DNA from 3 places in the Nocardia sp. NPDC058499 genome. Region 3 is predicted to be linked to each of the others. Evidence: riboswitches for the same ligand, from Rfam matches in the RefSeq annotation. Region 3 holds a riboswitch; each other region holds the start of a gene.
What was found. Region 3 has a riboswitch for S-adenosylmethionine ahead of ACFWPH_RS14390 (rhodanese-like domain-containing protein). Riboswitches for the same ligand answer to the same signal wherever they lie in the genome.
Positions count from the first base shown of each region.

Region 1: another riboswitch for S-adenosylmethionine. It lies ahead of ACFWPH_RS05020 (2OG-Fe(II) oxygenase); the one in region 3 lies ahead of ACFWPH_RS14390 (rhodanese-like domain-containing protein).
Region 2: another riboswitch for S-adenosylmethionine. It lies ahead of ACFWPH_RS24020 (homoserine O-acetyltransferase); the one in region 3 lies ahead of ACFWPH_RS14390 (rhodanese-like domain-containing protein).

Region 1 covers NZ_JBHXMZ010000001.1:1,076,660-1,082,679, reverse strand. The annotation lists gene ACFWPH_RS05045 (TetR/AcrR family transcriptional regulator) at 1-271, opposite strand, end outside; gene ACFWPH_RS05040 (alpha/beta fold hydrolase) at 357-1,079, shown strand; gene ACFWPH_RS05035 (hypothetical protein) at 1,181-1,615, shown strand; gene ACFWPH_RS05030 (RDD family protein) at 1,796-2,287, shown strand; gene ACFWPH_RS05025 (aminotransferase class V-fold PLP-dependent enzyme) at 2,343-3,665, opposite strand; SAM riboswitch class IV at 3,713-3,826, opposite strand; SAM riboswitch class I at 3,992-4,081, shown strand; gene ACFWPH_RS05020 (2OG-Fe(II) oxygenase) at 4,208-5,047, shown strand; gene ACFWPH_RS05015 (tRNA-dependent cyclodipeptide synthase) at 5,047-5,733, shown strand; gene ACFWPH_RS05010 (MFS transporter) at 5,730-6,020, shown strand, end outside.
Region 2 covers NZ_JBHXMZ010000008.1:168,028-174,047, reverse strand. The annotation lists gene cycA (D-serine/D-alanine/glycine transporter) at 1-945, shown strand, start outside; gene ACFWPH_RS24025 (DUF3017 domain-containing protein) at 1,232-1,477, shown strand; gene ACFWPH_RS24020 (homoserine O-acetyltransferase) at 1,561-2,706, opposite strand; SAM riboswitch class IV at 2,891-3,001, opposite strand; gene ACFWPH_RS24015 (NADP-dependent isocitrate dehydrogenase) at 3,275-4,492, shown strand; gene ACFWPH_RS24010 (acyl-CoA dehydrogenase family protein) at 5,321-6,020, shown strand, end outside.
Region 3 covers NZ_JBHXMZ010000004.1:170,401-176,420, reverse strand. The annotation lists gene ACFWPH_RS14405 (amidohydrolase family protein) at 1-699, opposite strand, end outside; gene ACFWPH_RS14400 (FAD-dependent oxidoreductase) at 774-2,162, opposite strand; gene ACFWPH_RS14395 (hypothetical protein) at 2,388-2,858, shown strand; SAM riboswitch class IV at 2,923-3,035, shown strand; gene ACFWPH_RS14390 (rhodanese-like domain-containing protein) at 3,052-3,468, shown strand; gene ACFWPH_RS14385 (O-succinylhomoserine sulfhydrylase) at 3,465-4,679, shown strand; gene ACFWPH_RS14380 (HAD-IIA family hydrolase) at 5,163-5,939, opposite strand.

The sequences.
Region 1 (6,020 bases), on a different contig from region 3:
GGCTCGTCTCGAGGAGGTCGCCGCGGAGGCTGCCGGTATCGGGTACGTCGAAGGCGAGGAGGTCCGAGTCGGTCAGGGCGGCGGCGAGCACGTCGTCCTTGGATTTCCACCAGCGGTAGAGCGTGGTCTTGTTGACCTCGGCGCGCACGGCGACTGCCTCCATGGTCAGGCCGTCGTAGCCGTTGTCGGCGAGGAGTTCCAGGGTGGCGGTGAAGATCGCGTCGGCGCGCCGCGGCCGGCCCTTCGTGGTTTTGTCGGGCTCGGGATCCATGCCGCAAGAGTACAACGCAACGTTGCGTTGCGTGACAATCGGCGCTACGTTTGCAACGCAACGTTGCGTCGTGTTTGGAGGTTTCATGACTGTTCCCGTGGTCCTGGTGCACGGCATCCGGCTGAGCGGCCGCTGCTGGGCCGGCGCGATCGACGAAATAGCGCCCGAACGCACGGTGACCACCGTCGACCTCCCGGGCCACGGTCTGCGCCGCGGCGAACCTTTCACGATGTCCACGGCCGTCGCCGCCGTACGCACGGCCGTCGAACAGACCGGCGGCCGCGCGTTGCTCGTCGGCCATTCACTCGGTGGGTATGTCGGAATCGCCGCGGCGGCCGAACTCGGCGAGCGGGCGGCGGGTTTGGTGGTCGCCGGTTCCACCTGTGTGCCGGACAAGGCCTCGATGGTTCCTTTCCGTCTGGCCCACCGCGTCCTTTCGACCCGGCCCGACGGCGGTGAGCGGCTCAGCAACCGGATGTTCGAGGCCGTGCTGCCGCCGGAGGTCGCCCACGCCATCGAGCAGGGCGGGATAGCCACCGAGATCATTCCCGATGTATTGCACGCGCTCGGACAGTTCGATCCGCTCGCCGACCTCGGCCGGTATCGCGGCCCGGTGTGGCTGATCAACGGCAGTCGCGACCATTTCCGTGCCCACGAGCACCGATTCGCCGCTGCCACGCCCCGGACCCGCCTGCTCGTGGTGCCCCGGGCCGGTCACTATCTGCCCCTGGCCGAACCCCAGCGGTTCGCCCGGCTCGTCCGCGATATCGCCGACAGTTGCGATACCCGGCGCGATCGAGCACTCTGAACTCCGTTGTCGAAACGGGCTGTTTCGGCCGTCGAGTTTCGATTCTGTCCGGGACGATTCCGATGCGGAGGGGACCATGGCAACCCATAGCATCAATGGATGTGACAACGCACTGGCAGCATCCCCAGCACCTCCAGGCCCCGCCGCCGGTACCCGTGGATATCGAAGTCTCGGGTTCCACTCCGGTCGGACGGGCCTTCGCGATGCCGGTGATGGTCGAATTCGCCCCGGGCTACGTGTTCGAACTCCAGAAGGGTCGTAACCGGGTGTTTCTGCCGCCGGGCCGGTTCCGAGCCCAATTGTGGTCGCAGTACACGCTCTGGCGGGTGGGCAAGACCGGTTTGGATGTGGACACCACGCGCGGACCCGTCTACTTCCACTACGCCTCGCCACACACCATCTATCACCGGGGCGCCGCCGGATATGGGCCCCAGCAACGTCCCGGACTGAAGATCGCACGAGCGTGGACGATCACCTACTGGTCATTGCTCGCCGCAGGCGTGTTACTGGTGGTTCTCATGGCTGTCCTCCACTGAACGTTCAAGGTATTGCCCGTCCGTTTTGCCACTCTGCCAGGTTGAACCTGTAACTCGACCCGGACACGAATCGGTTTCGGCCGCACCTCCGGGACCTGTGCGTATGTCATCCTTGAGAGTCGACATGCACTGACCAGCACTTGACAGGCAAACCGGCCGCAGCGTTCGCCAGGAGGCGTGATGACTACAGGTGGTTTCGACCCGATGTACGGCCAGCCCGACCCCATGTACGGCCAGACGACCGGGATCGAACCAGCAGGTCTCGGTAAACGTGCCGTCGCCCGATTCGTCGACTGGATCATCGCCGCCATCATCGGCGCGGTCTTCTTCTGGCTACTGGGCGTGGTCGCGGACCTGCCCGACTGGGTGTCCGTCCTCCCGGGCGCAGCCTTCGGCTGGCTGTACTTCATCGCCTTCGAAGTCTCCTCGGGATCGACGCCCGGGAAGAAGCTGCTCGGGTTGCACGTCAACGGGTCGGATGGGGCTCCGAAACCCAGCCTGAAGGATTCGGCGGTCCGCAACGCCTACATGCTGCTGAACCTGATCCCGTGGATCGGTGGCCTGCTGTGGTTCGTCGCCGCGCTCGCCATTGCTTTCACGATCAGTTCCAGCCCGGCGAAACAGGGCTGGCACGATCGAGCGGCCGGCGGCACCCAGGTCATCGACGAATAACTACAGGGCCGGTTCTGCACGCAACCAGTGGACGGATCACCGCCGGGTACCGGCTTCAGAATGCCGCGCAAGGGGCTGCGCCGGTCACGGATCCGGGCGCGAGCCCCTCCCGCGTCTCCGGTGCCGGGCCCCATTGCCCGTCCTGCTGCCGGTAATTCCAGCCTGTACCGCGATCGACCAGCGCCGCGATCGCTGCTACCAGCCGATCGACGTCGCCGGCGCGGGTGCCCAGGCCGATACTGGCGCGCAGTGCGCCGTCCACACCGAGGCGGTGCAGCAACGGGTGCGCACAGAATCGGCCGTCCCGCACGCCGATACCGTGCTCGGCCGAGAGGTAGGCCGCGACGTGGCCCGGTTCGACACCGTCGACGGTGAACGCCACGATCCCGACACTGTCGGTGCTGTCGGGCCAGATGCGCAGGAACCGCACTCCGGGAATCCTGTCCAGGCCGTCTCGTAGCCGCTCGGTGAGATATCGCTCGTGTTCGGTGGTATCGGCCTCGTGCAGTGATCCGAGGGTGTCGCAGGCGGCGGCCAGCGCGGCCACACCCAGGACGTTCGGTGAACCGGCCTCGTGCCGCTGCGGGGCCGGCGCCCATTCGACACCGTCGGTGCTCACTTCCCGCACCGCGCCGCCTCCGGCGAGATAGGGTTTCGCGGTGTCGAGCCAGTCCCGGCGGCCGACCAGCACACCGGCCCCGAACGGGGCATACAGTTTGTGCCCGGACAATGCGAGGTAGTCGATTCCGCAGGCGCGCAGGTCGATCCGCCGATGCGGTGCCAGTTGCGCGGCGTCGACCGCGATCCGGGTGCCGTACCGGTGGGCGAGCGCGGCCAGCCGGTCCAGCGGGAGGATTTCCCCGGTGACATTCGATGCGCCGGTAACAGACAGCAGCGCAGCGGGTTTCGTGCCGAGTTCGCGGGCGATCCGGTCGAGAGTCTCCTCGATCGTGTCCGCGACAGGCACCACCCGGCGACCGTTGCGCTGCCAGGGCAGGAAGTTGGCGTGATGTTCGATATCGAGCACCACGGTGTCGCCCGGAACGCAGGCGGCCAGCAGGTTCAGGGCGTCGGTCGTATTACGGGTGAATACGACCACCTGATCGTCGGCGCAGTTCAGAAATCGCGCGACCGACCCGCGGGCGGCTTCGTAGCAGTCGGTCGAGATGCGCGAGGTATAGCCGGCACCACGATGCACACTCGCGTAATACGGCAGCAGCGCGGCCAGCCGGTCGGTGACCTGGGTCAGTGCGGGAGCGCTGGCGGCGTAATCGAAATTCGCATAGGCGCGGGTTCCGCCCTGTACCAGGGGGACGTGCAGATCGCGGCCGGAAACGCAGGCCACAGCAGCACTACGGGTATCGATGGCGACTGTCATCGGAACAATCCTCGGGGTCGGGGGACCCCGGGGTGAACGAGAGCCGGAGTCCGCGCTTGCCGTGCCCGATCGGGAACGGCCCGGTCGTCACCCGGAGCACCCCACCGCGGAGGAGGGTTGCCGACCAGCAAGCCGGGGCTTGAACACTGGTACTCATGACCTGAGCCGAGATTGGCAGAGGTGTCCGCTGCTTGTCAACCCCGGGTGTGTGCGCCCGCTGTTGAGGTCAGCTTGATTAATAACTTCTGACCTGCGCGGCTGGGTCGCGTCCGATTCCCTGACCATTGATGGAAGTCCTTGCGCTGCATATGTTCCGAATGCACGGATTTTCATCACGAGCGACCGAGAGACTGGCTCTGCGACGTCGCGGCAACCATGGATTCGTCCACAAGGTGCTAACGCCAGACCGATGAACCGGGGTTACTCGAGTGTCCGCGATCAGCGCGGTTCTCGTCGACCGCACGTGATCGATCGTCGTGCCGTTCGCCACTGCGAACGACCACTATCGGCGCCGGGATCTCGCCGGCACGGGGAGGAACACGATGACGGAAATATTTGCCGAAGCCGAAGCCGGATCTGCGGACCACCCACTGGACGAGCGATCCGGCCGCCTGGCCACCACATCGATTCAGGAGTTCTCCGCCGACCACCTGCTGCAACTGCTGAAAGGCGATGTCTACGCGGTGCGGGTGCGCGGCGTCGTCGCCGGCCCTGCGCTGGACGGGTTACGCGGACGGTTCGTCGGCCGGGACGATCACGGCCCGCTCGGCACCGATCCGCAGTTCCGGCGGATCGGCTACGCGTTCTCCGAGGTGACGCCGGGGGATGAGTCCACCTACTTCCAAGCGGCCCCTGATCACCTTCAGCGTCTGCGAGAACTCGCCGCGCCGTATGCATACCCGGCCGACACGATCCGGATTCTCCTCGACGAAGCATGGCCGGCGGGGACGGTATTGCTGACTTCGCAGAGCCGGAAGTTCTTCGCCGGAGTGGTCCGCTATCAGCAGGCCGGTGTGGACCTGGAGCCGCATACCGACAATGTGCAGCGGAATCTGCCCGAGGAAGATCTTCTCGGTATCCGCCGCCAGCTGTCGGTGAACGTCTATCTGGATATGCCCGACCGCGGTGGCGAGCTCGAGATCTGGGACTCGTATCCGTCCGAGGAGGAGTACCGGGCACTGTCCGGTGAGCGGGTGTGGGGTGTGGACCGCGAGGCTGTCGGAGCACCGGCGCTCACCGTCCGGCCCGTGGTGGGCGAGGCGATCTTCATCGATCCGCGGCGGGTGCATGCCGTGGCGCCGTCGCATGATCGTCCCCGCGTGACGATCGGGCTTTTCCTCGGAGTACGCGGTCGCGACGAGCCGCTGGGGGTGTGGAGCTGATGACACTCACCGTTACCGCGCCGGTCGGTTCCGCCTCCCATAAAGCGGCGTTCGACCTGAAGGGCCTGCAGTACGACTATGCCGGTCGCTCCACAATTCTGCTGGTAAGTGTCGGTGCCGACTATCACGAAGGCGAGAAGTTCGGCGCCACCGTCGATCTGCTCAACCGCAGCGGGTTCGGGCAGGTCACGGTCGCTGTGGCCGATACGCTGCAGCGGCACAATCTGGAAGTCCCGTCGGCTCGGGCCTATGCCGAATCGCGTCGGCTGGGTGATCAGTGGGTGGCCCGCAACCGGCCGCTACTCGATCTGCTCGCCGCCGAGACCGACATCCTGCGCTGGGACGACGCACTCGTCGACCCCCACTATCCGCGCGCCCTGAGCGAGGTCCGCGCGGCGTACGCGTCGAATACGCACTACCGGACGGCGATCGATGCGACCATCGACCGTTTCGTCGCCCGCCGGGACAGTACCTCCGCTGAGCTCGCCGAGGTCCGTGACCGCTGCCTGGCCTACCTCCTGGAGGAGGTGCCGATCATCCAACCGCTCTGGGCTGCACAAGGTTACGACTTCGTCGTGTACCCGCAGCAGATCTCGGCCGCCATGCAGGCCACGCGTGACCTGTTCGTAGACGACGGGGCCGCGTGGCTGCCGCTGCGTTTCAAGAAACGGAAGTCCGCGCGGTGAGCGTCGTGGACCGGGAGTTGTCCGCCGGACGGCGCACCGCCGGTTTCGCCGGCCTGGCGACGGCGTCGTTCCTGGGCTGTATCGACCTGACGATCGTCACCACCGCACTGCCGACGATCACTCGCGAACTCACGACCACTATCGGTATCTCGCAGCTGGTGCTCACCGCGTTCCTCACCGCGCTCGCGATGTTCATGGTGACGGCGGGGCGGCTCGGTGACCTGGCCGGCCGGCGGCGGGTGCTGCTGGCCGGACTCGCGGTGTTCGTCGCCGCATCGGTGGCGGCG
Region 2 (6,020 bases), on a different contig from region 3:
ATCGGTGCGCTGATCGTGACCGGCCTGGTGATGATCCTGACCGGGTTCACCGGTGACAGTGGTACGCCGGCCTCGCTGGCCAACCTGTGGAACGACGGCGGCTTCTTCCCGACCGGCCCGATGGGCTTCGTCGCCGGGTTCCAGATCGCGGTGTTCGCCTTCGTCGGTATCGAGCTGGTGGGCACCACCGCTGCCGAGACCAAGGACCCCGAGCGCACTCTGCCTCGCGCGGTGAACTCGATCCCGGTCCGGATCCTGCTCTTCTATGTCGGCGCCCTCGTCGTGATCTGCGCGGTAACCCCGTGGCGTCAGGTATCGGCGGACGAAAGCCCGTTCGTGGCGATGTTCACCCTCGCCGGCCTCGGTATCGCCGCGAGCGTGGTCAACTTCGTGGTGCTGACCAGCGCGACCTCCAGCGCCAACTCGGGTATCTACTCGACCTCCCGGATGGTGTTCGGTCTCGCGGGGGAAGGTAACGCGCCCGCGGTGTTCGGGAAACTGTCGCCGCGCCGGGTCCCGGCCAACGCACTGCGTTTCTCCTGCGCGTTCCTGCTGATCGGCGTGGTGCTGCTCTATGCCGGACAGTCGATCGTCGAAGCGTTCACGGTGGTCACAACCATCTCGTCGCTGTGCTTCATGTTCGTCTGGACGATGATCCTGGCCAGCTACCTGGTCTATCGCAAACGGCGCCCGCATCTGCACGCCGCATCGACCTTCAAGATGCCCGGCGGGATCCCGATGGTCTGGGCAGTGCTGGCGTTCTTCGTTTTCATCGTCTGGGCGCTCACTCAGGAGAGCGATACCCTGCAGGCTCTGCTGGTGACACCGATCTGGTTCGTCGTCCTGGCGATCGCCTACCTGTTCGTGCGCCGCAGCCCGCACCACGCGGCGCTGCGGAAACAGCATCAGGAAAAGGTCCTTGCGGAGATGACTGCCCTGCGCTGAATCGGCCTGGACGGGCGACGTCTCGGGCCGGCCGGAAACCGGTGCGCGGCGTCGCCCGTGAAGGGCGAAGCGCTGTATTCGAACAGGCCCCTACCGCATACGGCCGCCGCACGCTACCGGTTTGCATCCCGGACCGGGGCGCGGCGCTCCCTTCCGGCCATCAGGGCGGGAGGACGGCACCGGCCGCATCTGGAACAATCGCACCGTGACCGACGCCGAGACTGTGACCGAGGGCGAGCCCGGCAGCGGTAACCGCCTGGCCGGGTTCCTACGCTGCCATCTGCCGATGGTGGTGGTTGTCGCGGTGATCGCGGTCGCCGTGGTTTTCGTCGCGCAGGACCGGTGGCGGCGCGGCGCCATCTTCTTCGGCGGCGCGACACTCATCGCCGCCGCATTCCGGCTGTGCCTGCCCACGGTGCGGGTGGGATTGCTGGCGGTGCGCAGCAAACCGTTCGACGTGGGCGCACTCACCCTGCTGGGCAGCGTGATCGTGTTCCTTGCCGCCACTATCAATACGCTCGGCGTGAGCTGAAACCGGGAGCCGGATACCGCCCCGTCCCGGGGGTCGCCGTCACCTGACGGGGCCCCCGGTGAGGCGAAGGCGACAACCCCGCGTCAGCGGTGGGTGCGGGCCAGGCCCATCGTCTGGACCAGCAGCTTGCCGATGGCTTCGGCCTCGGTGAGGAACGCATCGTGACCGTCGCGGGACGAGATGACCTCGAAATGCCGGCATCCCGCCAGCCCCTCGGCCAATTCCCGCTGGGTATGCAGCGGGTACAGCCGGTCGGAGTCGATCCCGCCCACGATGCACGGCACCTCGGCGCGTGCCATCGCGGCCTCGATCCCGCCACGGCCGCGGCCGATATCGTGCCGGTTCATCGCCTCGCTGAGCAGCACATAGGTGGCCGGGTCGAAGCGTTTGCACAGTTTCTCGGCCTGGTATTCGAGATAGCTCTGCACCGCGTACCGGCCGCCGTCCCACGGGTCTTCACCGGCCTGCGGGCTGTTGGCGAACCGGCTGTCCAGCTCGACCTCCGTGCGGTAGGTGAGATGCGCGATCCGCCGGGCGATACCCATTCCGGCCATCGGCGCCCGGCCGGTGCCGTGGTAGTTACCGTCCTGCCAATCGGGGTCGCCGGTGATAGCGGCGATCTGGGTGGTCTGCGTGCCGATCTGATCCGCTGTCGCGCGGGCACCGACCGCGAGGACCAGGGCCGCGGCCAGCCGCTCCGGGGCGCACAGCATCCACTCGAGAACCCGCATCCCGCCCATCGAACCGCCGATCGCCGCGGCCAGCCGGTCGATACCGAGCAGGTCGAACAGCCTCAACTCGGCACTCACCTGGTCGCGGATGGAGATCTCGGGGAAGCGTGCCCCCCACGGCGCGCCGTCGGGCGCCGGGGAACCGGGGCCGGTGCTGCCCTGACAGCCGCCGAGCACATTGGTGGCGACCACACACCATTCGTCGGTGTCGATCGGCGCGCCCGGCCCGACCATCCCGTTCCACCATCCGGGTTGCGGATGCTCGGCATCGGGTTCGCCCACCACATGGGAATCACCGGTCAGCGCGTGCTCGATCAGCACCACGTTGTCCATGGCCGGGGACAGTTCGCCCCAGCGCTGGACGACCAGTTCGACCGCCGGTAGCCGGGCCCCGTTCTCCAGAGTGAGCTCGCCGATCTCGATCACGCCGACGGTGCCGTCGGACGGCGGTAGCTGCGCCACGGGTACGGCCCTGGTCTGTTCGGTGTTCACCTTCACGCGATGGCTTCCGCCCGCTGGGCCGCGACCGGCGGCGATAGCCGGGCCATATGAGTCACGGCCGTGAGGTGGGCGGGGATACTGCCATCGGTCATCTCGTGCTCCAGAAAATAGGGGGTTGCTCGCCGCGAAACGGAGTGCCAGGGCCGAGGCGACCAGCACCGGCACATAACGGCGACCTCCTGACATGCGCTTGCTCCCGGCTTTCGGAAGCCCGGTCATCACCCGGAGCACCCCACCGCAGCTGGAGGGTTGCCGGCCAGCGAGCCGGGGCTTGACGCTGGCACTCATGACCTGTTCCACATGGTAGCTGTGGGCTGTGGTGGATAGAAATCGGCATGGGCCACCACCAGGTAACCTTGTGGCGCGACTCACTGTGTGAGATCTCACGACCGGGCCTGGCTGCACCGTGCGATCACCACAAGCAGTACGCTCGTCTTGGTTACATCAGACGTCTCGTGGACAACGCGGGATGTATACGTTGTCTGTTGAACAGCTGGGGTCCGCTCACAAGCGTGTTCGCCTGGTTGTGCAATGAGGGCACCATCTTAGGAGGACACGAAGATCCATGTCCAAGATCAAGGTTGAAGGCACCGTCGTAGAACTCGACGGCGACGAGATGACCCGGATCATCTGGCAGTTCATCAAGGACAAGCTGATCCACCCGTACCTCGACCTGAACCTCGAGTACTACGACCTCGGCATCGAGTACCGCGACAAGACCGACGACCAGGTCACCGTCGACGCCGCGAACGCCATCAAAGAGCACGGCGTGGGCGTCAAATGCGCGACGATCACTCCTGACGAGGCCCGAGTCGAGGAATTCGGTCTCAAGAAGATGTGGCGGTCGCCCAACGGCACCATCCGCAACATCCTCGGCGGCACCATCTTCCGCGCGCCCATCATCATCTCCAATGTTCCGCGCCTGGTCCCCGGCTGGACCAAGCCGATCATCATCGGCCGCCACGCCTTCGGTGACCAGTACCGCGCCACCGACTTCAAGGCCTTCCAGGCCGGGACCGTCACCCTGACCTTCACCCCGGAAGACGGCAGCGAGCCGATCGTCCACGAGGTCGTGAAGATGCCGGAAGACGGCGGCGTCATCATGGGTATGTACAACTTCAAGAAGTCCATCGAGGACTTCGCGCGCGCCTCGTTCAACTACGGGCTGCAGCAGAACTACCCGGTCTACATGTCGACCAAGAACACCATCCTGAAGGCCTACGACGGCATGTTCAAGGACACCTTCCAGGAAGTGTTCGACGCCGAGTTCAAGACCCAGTTCGACGCGGCCGGCCTCACCTACGAGCACCGGCTGATCGACGATATGGTCGCCTCCTCCATGAAATGGGAGGGCGGCTACGTCTGGGCCTGCAAGAACTACGACGGCGATGTGCAATCCGACACCGTCGCGCAGGGCTTCGGTTCGCTGGGCCTGATGACCTCGGTCCTGCTCACCCCGGACGGCCAGACCTGCGAGGCGGAGGCCGCGCACGGCACCGTCACCCGGCACTACCGTCAGCACCAGCAGGGCAAACCGACCTCGACCAACCCGATCGCGTCGATCTTCGCCTGGACCCGCGGCCTCGAACATCGCGGCAAACTCGACAACACCCCCGAGGTGATCGGTTTCGCGCAGACCCTCGAGGACGTGGTCATCAAAACCGTCGAAGGCGGCCAGATGACGAAGGACCTCGCGCTGCTCGTCGGCGGCGACCAGGGCTACCTGACCACCGAGGAATTCCTCGCGGCGCTCGACGCCAACCTGGCGCGCGCGCTGCGCTGACCAACCCGGCCCCACGGGCCCGGGTACTGAGCAAGGCCCGGAGCGTGGAGGCCGAGTGCTTTCGACAACGCCGAGAACAGGGCTGTGTTCTCGGCGTTGTTTGTTTGGTCAGGGGTAATGGTGGGGCTGCTCGAGGAGGGGGTGGGGGCTGCTCGAGGATGGGATGGGGGCTGCTCGCGGAGGGGGTGGGGGCTGCTCGTGAAGGGGGTGGGGGCTGCTCGTGAAGGGGATGGGTGGGTCTGCTCGCGAAGGGGATGGGTGGGTCTGCTCGCGAAGGGGACGGGTGGGTCTGCTCGCGAAGGTGCTGTGTTTTTGGCGCGCTGGCGCGCGCGGGTTTTGGCCCCCTAGGTCCATGCTTTCCGACCGCGATACTCGCGGCTGCGCCGCATTGTCTCGCGGTCGGAAAGCATGGACGGGCCAAAACCTTTCAGGGCCTCGCTGGACTCGGCACCGCTGTTGGTTGCGTTGGGGTTGTTCGGGAGGGCCTCGCTGGGCTTGGCGCGGCTGGTGGTGTGTTGGGGGTTGTTGGGGAGGGGCTGGCTGGGCTTGGCGCGGCTGGTGGTGTGTTGGGGGTTGTTGGGGAGGGGCTGGCTGGGCTCGGCGCGGCTGGTGGTGTGTTGGGGTTGTTCGGGAGGGCTGGCTGGGCTCGGCACCGTTGTGGGGTTCGCTGGGGTGTATCCGGGGCTCGTCGGGCTGGGCTTCGTTGCGGGGGGCAGGAGGTGGGCGAAACCTCAGCGCGGGAGCGATGGAACTGGCAGGCTGTCAACAAGGCGGATCATCCGCCCGGTGATTTACGCCGTAATGTTGCTGCTTGCACGGAGGACGCCGATGTTCGAATGGTCCGATACCGATCTGATGGTCCGCGACGCGGTCCGGACTTTCATCGATAAGGAAGTACGCCCCCACCTCGACGCACTGGACAGCGGGGAAATGCTGCCCTACCCGGTGCTGCGCAAGCTGTACGCGGGTTTCGGTATCGGCGCGATGGCCGAAGAGGCGCTGCACAAACAACTGGCTGCGCGGCGCGCGGCGGACGACGGTGCGGAGAAGGCGGCCTCGGGGGAGAAGGGTTCCGCCGGCGGCGGATTCGATCAGCAGACCATGATGGCCGTCGTGACCAGTGAACTCTCCGGTGTCTGCATGGGCCTGTGTAGTTCACTCGGGGTGAGCACCGGCCTCGGCGGCGCCACCATCCTGTCCCGCGGCACACTCGCCCAGCAGGAGCGGTGGGTGCCCGATATCGTCAGCCTCCGCAAGATCGCATGCTGGGCGATCACCGAACCGGATTCCGGATCCGACGCCTTCGGCGGCATGAAAACCTACGTCCGGCGCGACGGCGACGACTACATCCTCAACGGGCAGAAGACCTTCATCACCAACGGCCCCTTCGCCGATACGCTCGTCGTCTACGCGAAACTCGACGAGGGCGACGGAACACCGGCCCGCGACCGCAAGGTGCTCACCTTCGTCCTCGACAAGGGTATGGAAGGCCTCACCCAGGGCAAACCGTTCAAGAAGATGGGCCTGC
Region 3 (6,020 bases):
GAGAACCGCGTGCATATCGGTGCCCACCACATCGGCGATCAGCTCCACATCGGCTTCCCGGAAGGGACGGCCGGCGCGGGTGCCGGGCAGGTCGCTGCCGAACATGAGCGCTTCGGGATTCACCGCGTGGATCCGGCGCAGGGCGGTCGCAACATCCATATCGACCCGCCCGAAACCGGTGGCCTTCACCCGGGCGCCCCGATCGACCAGGTTCAACAGGTAGGAAAGTCCCTCCTCCGACATTCCGAGGTGATCGACGGACACCTTCGGCAATTTCAGGATCACCGGCTGCAGCGAGGCCAGCATCTGGCCGTCGACGTAGATTTCCACATGCCAGCCCGCGAGTTCGTGCGCACGCAGGGCTTGGCGGGTCATTCCGGCGATATCGGCGGCGGCACGTTTGAGGTTGAACCGCACCGCCCGCACCCCGGCCTCGTGCAGGTCGAGGATTTCCGAATCGGAGGCGTCCAGATCGAGCCGGGTGACTCCGACCCAGCCCGGCCCGAGTTCGGCCAGCGCGGCCCGCAGGTAGCTCTGGTCGTTGGCCTGGAAGGAGGCGCTGACCACTGCGCCACCGGCGACCTCGAACCGCGCCATCCGGCGCCGGTAGTCGGCGATGGTGTACGGCTCCGGTAGGTAGCCCTCGTTCTCGATCAGCGGAAATCGCGGATCGATGATGTGCACATGGGCATCGAACACGGATACAGAATGCCTGATATGTCGTGGTGGTGCCCGCTCCGGGAAGTACTGCCCCCGGAGCGGGCTCGAGAGAATTACACCTTGTGGGGTTCGCTGGCGCGCAGCATATCTTCGCGTTCGACGACCTTGACCCGTTCCCGGCCCTCGGGCTCGCCCAGCGAACGCTCATGCGCATCCAGCCGGTACCAGCCCGCCCAGGTCGTGAACGGGATCCCGCGGCTCTCCAGGAAATCGGTCACCGCATCGAGCTCCGGGCTCTCCGCCGCACCGAAGTTCTTGCTGTCGTCCAGCAGGCAGGCCACCGTCTCGTTGGCATCACCCTTGGTATGACCGATCAGCCCGACCGGGCCACGCTTGATCCAGCCGGTCACATACGTACCCGGCATGTACCGCGCGGAACCATCAGCGCCCTCGTCGACCAGCACGCGACCGGCCTCGTTCGGGATGACCCCGGCCTGATCGTCGAACGGCAGTTCCGAGATGTTCTGCGACAGATATCCGACGGCCCGGTAGACCGCCTGGACATCCCAGTCCCGGAAGTTCCCGGTGCCCTTCACGTTGCCGGTGCCGTCGAGTTGGGTGCGTTCGGTACGCAGCCCCACGACCTTGCCGTCCTCCCCCACGATCTCCGAGGGCGATTCGAAGAAATGCAGGAACAGCTTGTGCGGGCGGTTGCCCTGATCCCGGATCGCCCACTGCTCGAGGGTGTTGGCGACCATATCGACCTGCTTGGAATGCCGCCGCGCGGCCTCCGAACCCTCGTCGTAGTCGATGTCCTCCGGGTCGACGATGACCTCGATCGTCGGCGAATGATCCAGCTCTCGCAGCTCGAGCGGGGTGAACTTGGCCTGTGCGGGACCGCGGCGCCCGAAGACGTGGACCTCGACGGCCTTGTTCTCCTTCAACCCCGCGTAGACGTTCGGCGGGATCTCGGTCGGCAGCAGTTCGTCACCGGTCTTGGCCAGCACCCGCGCCACATCCAGTGCCACGTTGCCCACACCGAGCACCGCGACCTTCTCTGCGTCCAGCGGCCAGACGCGCGGCACATCCGGGTGCCCGTCGTACCAGGACACGAAATCGGCCGCACCGTAGGAGCCGTCCAGATCGATCCCCGGGATCGGCAACGCCCGGTCGGCGTTGGCACCGGTGGAGAAGATCACCGCATCGTAGAAACGCCGCAGGTCCGACAGCGTGATATCGGTCCCGTAGTCGATATTGCCCAGCAGCCGCACCTGGTCCTTGTCCAGCACCTTGTGCAGCGCGGTGACGATGCCCTTGATCCGCGGATGATCGGGCGCGACACCGTAACGGATCAGCCCGAACGGGGCGGGCATCCGCTCGAACAGGTCGATCGAGACCTCGGCATCCGACTTCATCAACGCATCAGCGGCGTAGATACCCGCCGGACCAGCCCCCACGATCGCGATCCGAAGCGGGCGATTCGCTTCCTTCTGCTCGGTCATCTGTTTCGCGCACCCTTATCGGTCGAAAGAATCACTGGCGTTGTACTTAGCTTAGGCTAAGTTGACGCGTGGCTTGTATGCGCCGTCATCGCGCCGTACCGGTCGGCCGGCACTACGTCTTCCCACGTCCCCGCGGCGACTGCTGTGCCGTCCACCCGCGGTCACTCCCGATTCTATCGGGGTGCGGGCACACCACCGATCCCGGGACCAGGGATGATCATCGGTATGAGCGATTCCGGACCCACCGACGAACCGGCGCCCACCGACCCGGCGGACACCCCACCACAGCGCGCGATCACGCCGTTCGTCGTGGCCGCGGCGATCGCGGCCGTGATCCTGGGCGGCATCGTGCTCACCGGCTGGCTGGCGCCGGTTGAGAAAAATGTCACAGATTCCGACCGGATCGCGGGGGCGGTCCGGGAGTTCGCCCAAGTGAGCAGCCGCTACGGGCCGGAGCCACCGGAGGAAGCGGTATGTCCCGGTTTCGTCCCGGCACGCTCCCCGATGGCGGGACGGCTGCAACCCGGTGAGACCGGAAAAGATATCGAGATCACGAAGTTCGGGCCGATAGAGATCAACGGCGAGAACGCGACCATCGAGGTGACGAGCCGCGTCGAAGATCAGGAAGCGACCTCGACCTGGTGGTTGTTCCGGTCCGACGGCGACTGGAAGGTGTGCAACCAGCCGGTCGAATGACTTCGGGCCGGACGTCAACCGGGGTTTGACACGGCCGGGCCGCGCCGGGCAATCTCATTGATTAGGTCATGAGCACCAGCGCCAAGCCCCGGCTCGCTGGTCGGCAACCCTCCTCCGCGGTGGGGTGCTCCGGGTGACGACCTGGCGCGCATCGAACGGATGCGGCAAGTGCGGATTCGCAGGAGGTACCACGTTGAGTTACGCAGGCGATATCGGTCCACAGCAGGCCTGGGAACTGCTGGCCGATAACCCGGACGCCGTCCTGGTGGATGTGCGCACCGAAGCCGAATGGAAATTCGTCGGTGTCCCCGACACCAGCTCCGTCGCCACACCGACGCTGCTGGTGGAATGGGTCGATTCCACCGGCGCCCGCAACACCGGGTTCCTGGACCAGTTGCGTACGGCACTGGGCGACCGCCCCGCCGACGCCCCGGTGCTGTTCCTGTGCCGCTCGGGGCAGCGCTCGGCGCATGCCGCCGATATCGCGACCGCTGCCGGTATCGCACCGTCCTACAACATCTCCGACGGCTTCGAAGGCCCGCTGGACGAATTCGGGCATCGCGGCGGCGCCGGCTGGCGGGCCCTCGGCCTGCCCTGGCGGCAGTCGTGATCAGCGGCGGCGCGTTCGAACGCGTCCTACCCGACGGTGTCGGCCCGGCCACGCTCGGCGTACGCGGCGGCCTGAACCGATCCGGTTTCGAGGAGACCTCCGAGGCCCTGTACCTGAACTCGGGGTTCGTCTACGCCAGCGCCGAGGCCGCCGAGGCCGCGTTCACCGGTGATTCCCCGCATTACGTGTACTCCCGCTACGGCAACCCCACCGTGGCCACCTTCCAGGAACGGATGCGGCTGCTCGACGGCGCCGAAGCATGTTTCGCCACCGCCAGCGGCATGGCGGCGGTCTTCGTCGCGCTCGGCGCCCTGCTGCGCGCCGGTGACCGGCTGGTGGCCGCGCGCAGCCTGTTCGGATCCTGTTTCGTGGTGTGCAACGAGATCCTGCCGCGCTGGGGTATCGAAACGGTTTTCGTCGACGGTGAGGACCTCGACCAGTGGGAGGCGGCACTGTCCGAACCCACCGCCGCGGTGTTCTTCGAAACCCCCGCCAACCCGATGCAGACCCTGGTCGACGTGCGCAAAGTCTGCGACCTCGCCCACGCGGCGGGCGCGAAAGTGGTGCTGGACAACGTTTTCGCCACCCCACTGCTGCAACGCGGATTCGAACTCGGCGCCGATGTGCTCGTGTACTCGGGCACCAAACACATCGACGGCCAGGGGCGGGTGCTCGGCGGCGCGATCCTCGGGTCGCAGGACTACATCGAAGGCCCCGTCAAAACGCTTATGCGGCACACCGGTCCGGCGCTCAGCCCGTTCAACGCGTGGACGCTGCTCAAGGGCCTGGAAACCATGCCGATACGAGTCCGGCAGTCGACCGAATCGGCGCTGCGGATCGCGCGCTACCTCGACGAGCATCCCGCGGTGAGCTGGGTGCGCTACCCGTTCCTGGAAACGCATCCGCAGTACAAACTGGCCACCGACCAGATGAGCGGCGGCGGCACCGTGGTGACCTTCGAACTGAAAGCCGCCGCGGACGCAGCCAAGAAGCGCGCCTTCGAGGTGCTCAACGGGTTGCGGATCATCGATATCTCCAACAATCTCGGCGACGCGAAATCGCTGATCACCCATCCGGCGACCACCACCCACCGGGCGATGGGGCCGGAGGGGCGGGCGAGTATCGGACTGTCGGACGGGGTTGTGCGGGTTTCGGTGGGGCTGGAAGATATCGAGGACCTGCTGGGCGATCTGGACCACGCGCTGCGCTGATCGGGGTATACGCCGATCTCTCGGGTTTTGCCGTGGTGGTTCGCCGGTGGGACAGGTGAGCCGGACGGTCACGCTCGCCGTGCCACCGGACCGCCGCCTGTTTCGGCGGTATCGACGCGTGAAGGGTCGATGTGGGGTGGTTCGCGGAGGTGCTGTGTTTTTGGCGCGCTGGCGCGCGCGGGGGTTTGGCCCCTTTGGTCCATGCGTTCAGCCCGCGATACTCGCGGCTGCGCCGCATTGTCTCGCGGGCTGAACGCATGGACGGGCCAAACCCTCTGGGGCCTCGCTGGACTCGGCGGTGCCGCTGGTTGCGTCGGGTTTCGGGGTGGGCTGATGGGTGGATTGCTGAGCTCAGCGGTACGGCTGGTTGTGTTGGTTTCGGGTGGGCCGATCGGTCGATCCCTGAACTCAGCGGTGCCGCTGGTTGTGTTGGGGTCGGTGTGTATCGGGCTGTGTAGGGCCGGGCGAGCAAGGTGTGCGGAGTCAGATCTGTTTCGGGGCGGGTTCGGTAAAGGGGGTTCTTACTCGTCCGACCAGGTCGGCCACCGAATCCAAGACCATCGTGGGGCGGTAGGGGTAGTGCTCGATCGAATGCCGGGTGGAGATACCGGTGGTGACCAGGATGGTGCGCATACCGGCCTCCATCCCGGAGATGACGTCGGTATCCATCCGGTCGCCGATCATCACGCTGCTGCGCGAATGGGCATCGATACGGCGCAGCGCGGATCGCATCATCAGCGGGTTCGGTTTGCCGATGTAGTACGGGTCCCGGCCGGTGGCGCGAGTGATCAGCGCGGCCACCGAGCCTGTGGCGGGCAGTACGCCGTCACGCGAAGGGCCGGTGGCGTCGGGGTTGGTGGCGATGAAACGGGCACCGCGCTCCACCAGCCGGATGGCGGTGGTGATCGCCTCGAACGAGTACGTGCGGGTCTCGCCGAGCACCACATAGTCCGGATCGACGTCGGTGAGCACGTAGCCGATTTCGTGCAGCGCGGTGGTCAGGCCCGATTCACCCACCACGTAGGCGGTGCCACCCGGCCGCTGCTCGTTCAGGAAACTGGCGGTGGCCAGCGCGGAGGTCCAGATGGACTGCTCGGGGATATCGAGCCCGTTCTGGCGTAGGCGCGCCTGCAGATCGCGCGGTGTGCGGATCGAATTGTTGGTCAGCACCAGGAACGGGATCTGCTCGGCACGCAACTCGGCGAGGAATTCGTCGGCGCCGGGCACCAGATGCTCCTCACGCACCAGCACCCCGTCCATATCGGTGAGGTAGGACAGAATCGGTTCGTCGGTACTCACCCGTCAATTCTGCGCTTCGCGGCGCCGCCGATGGGTATGCCG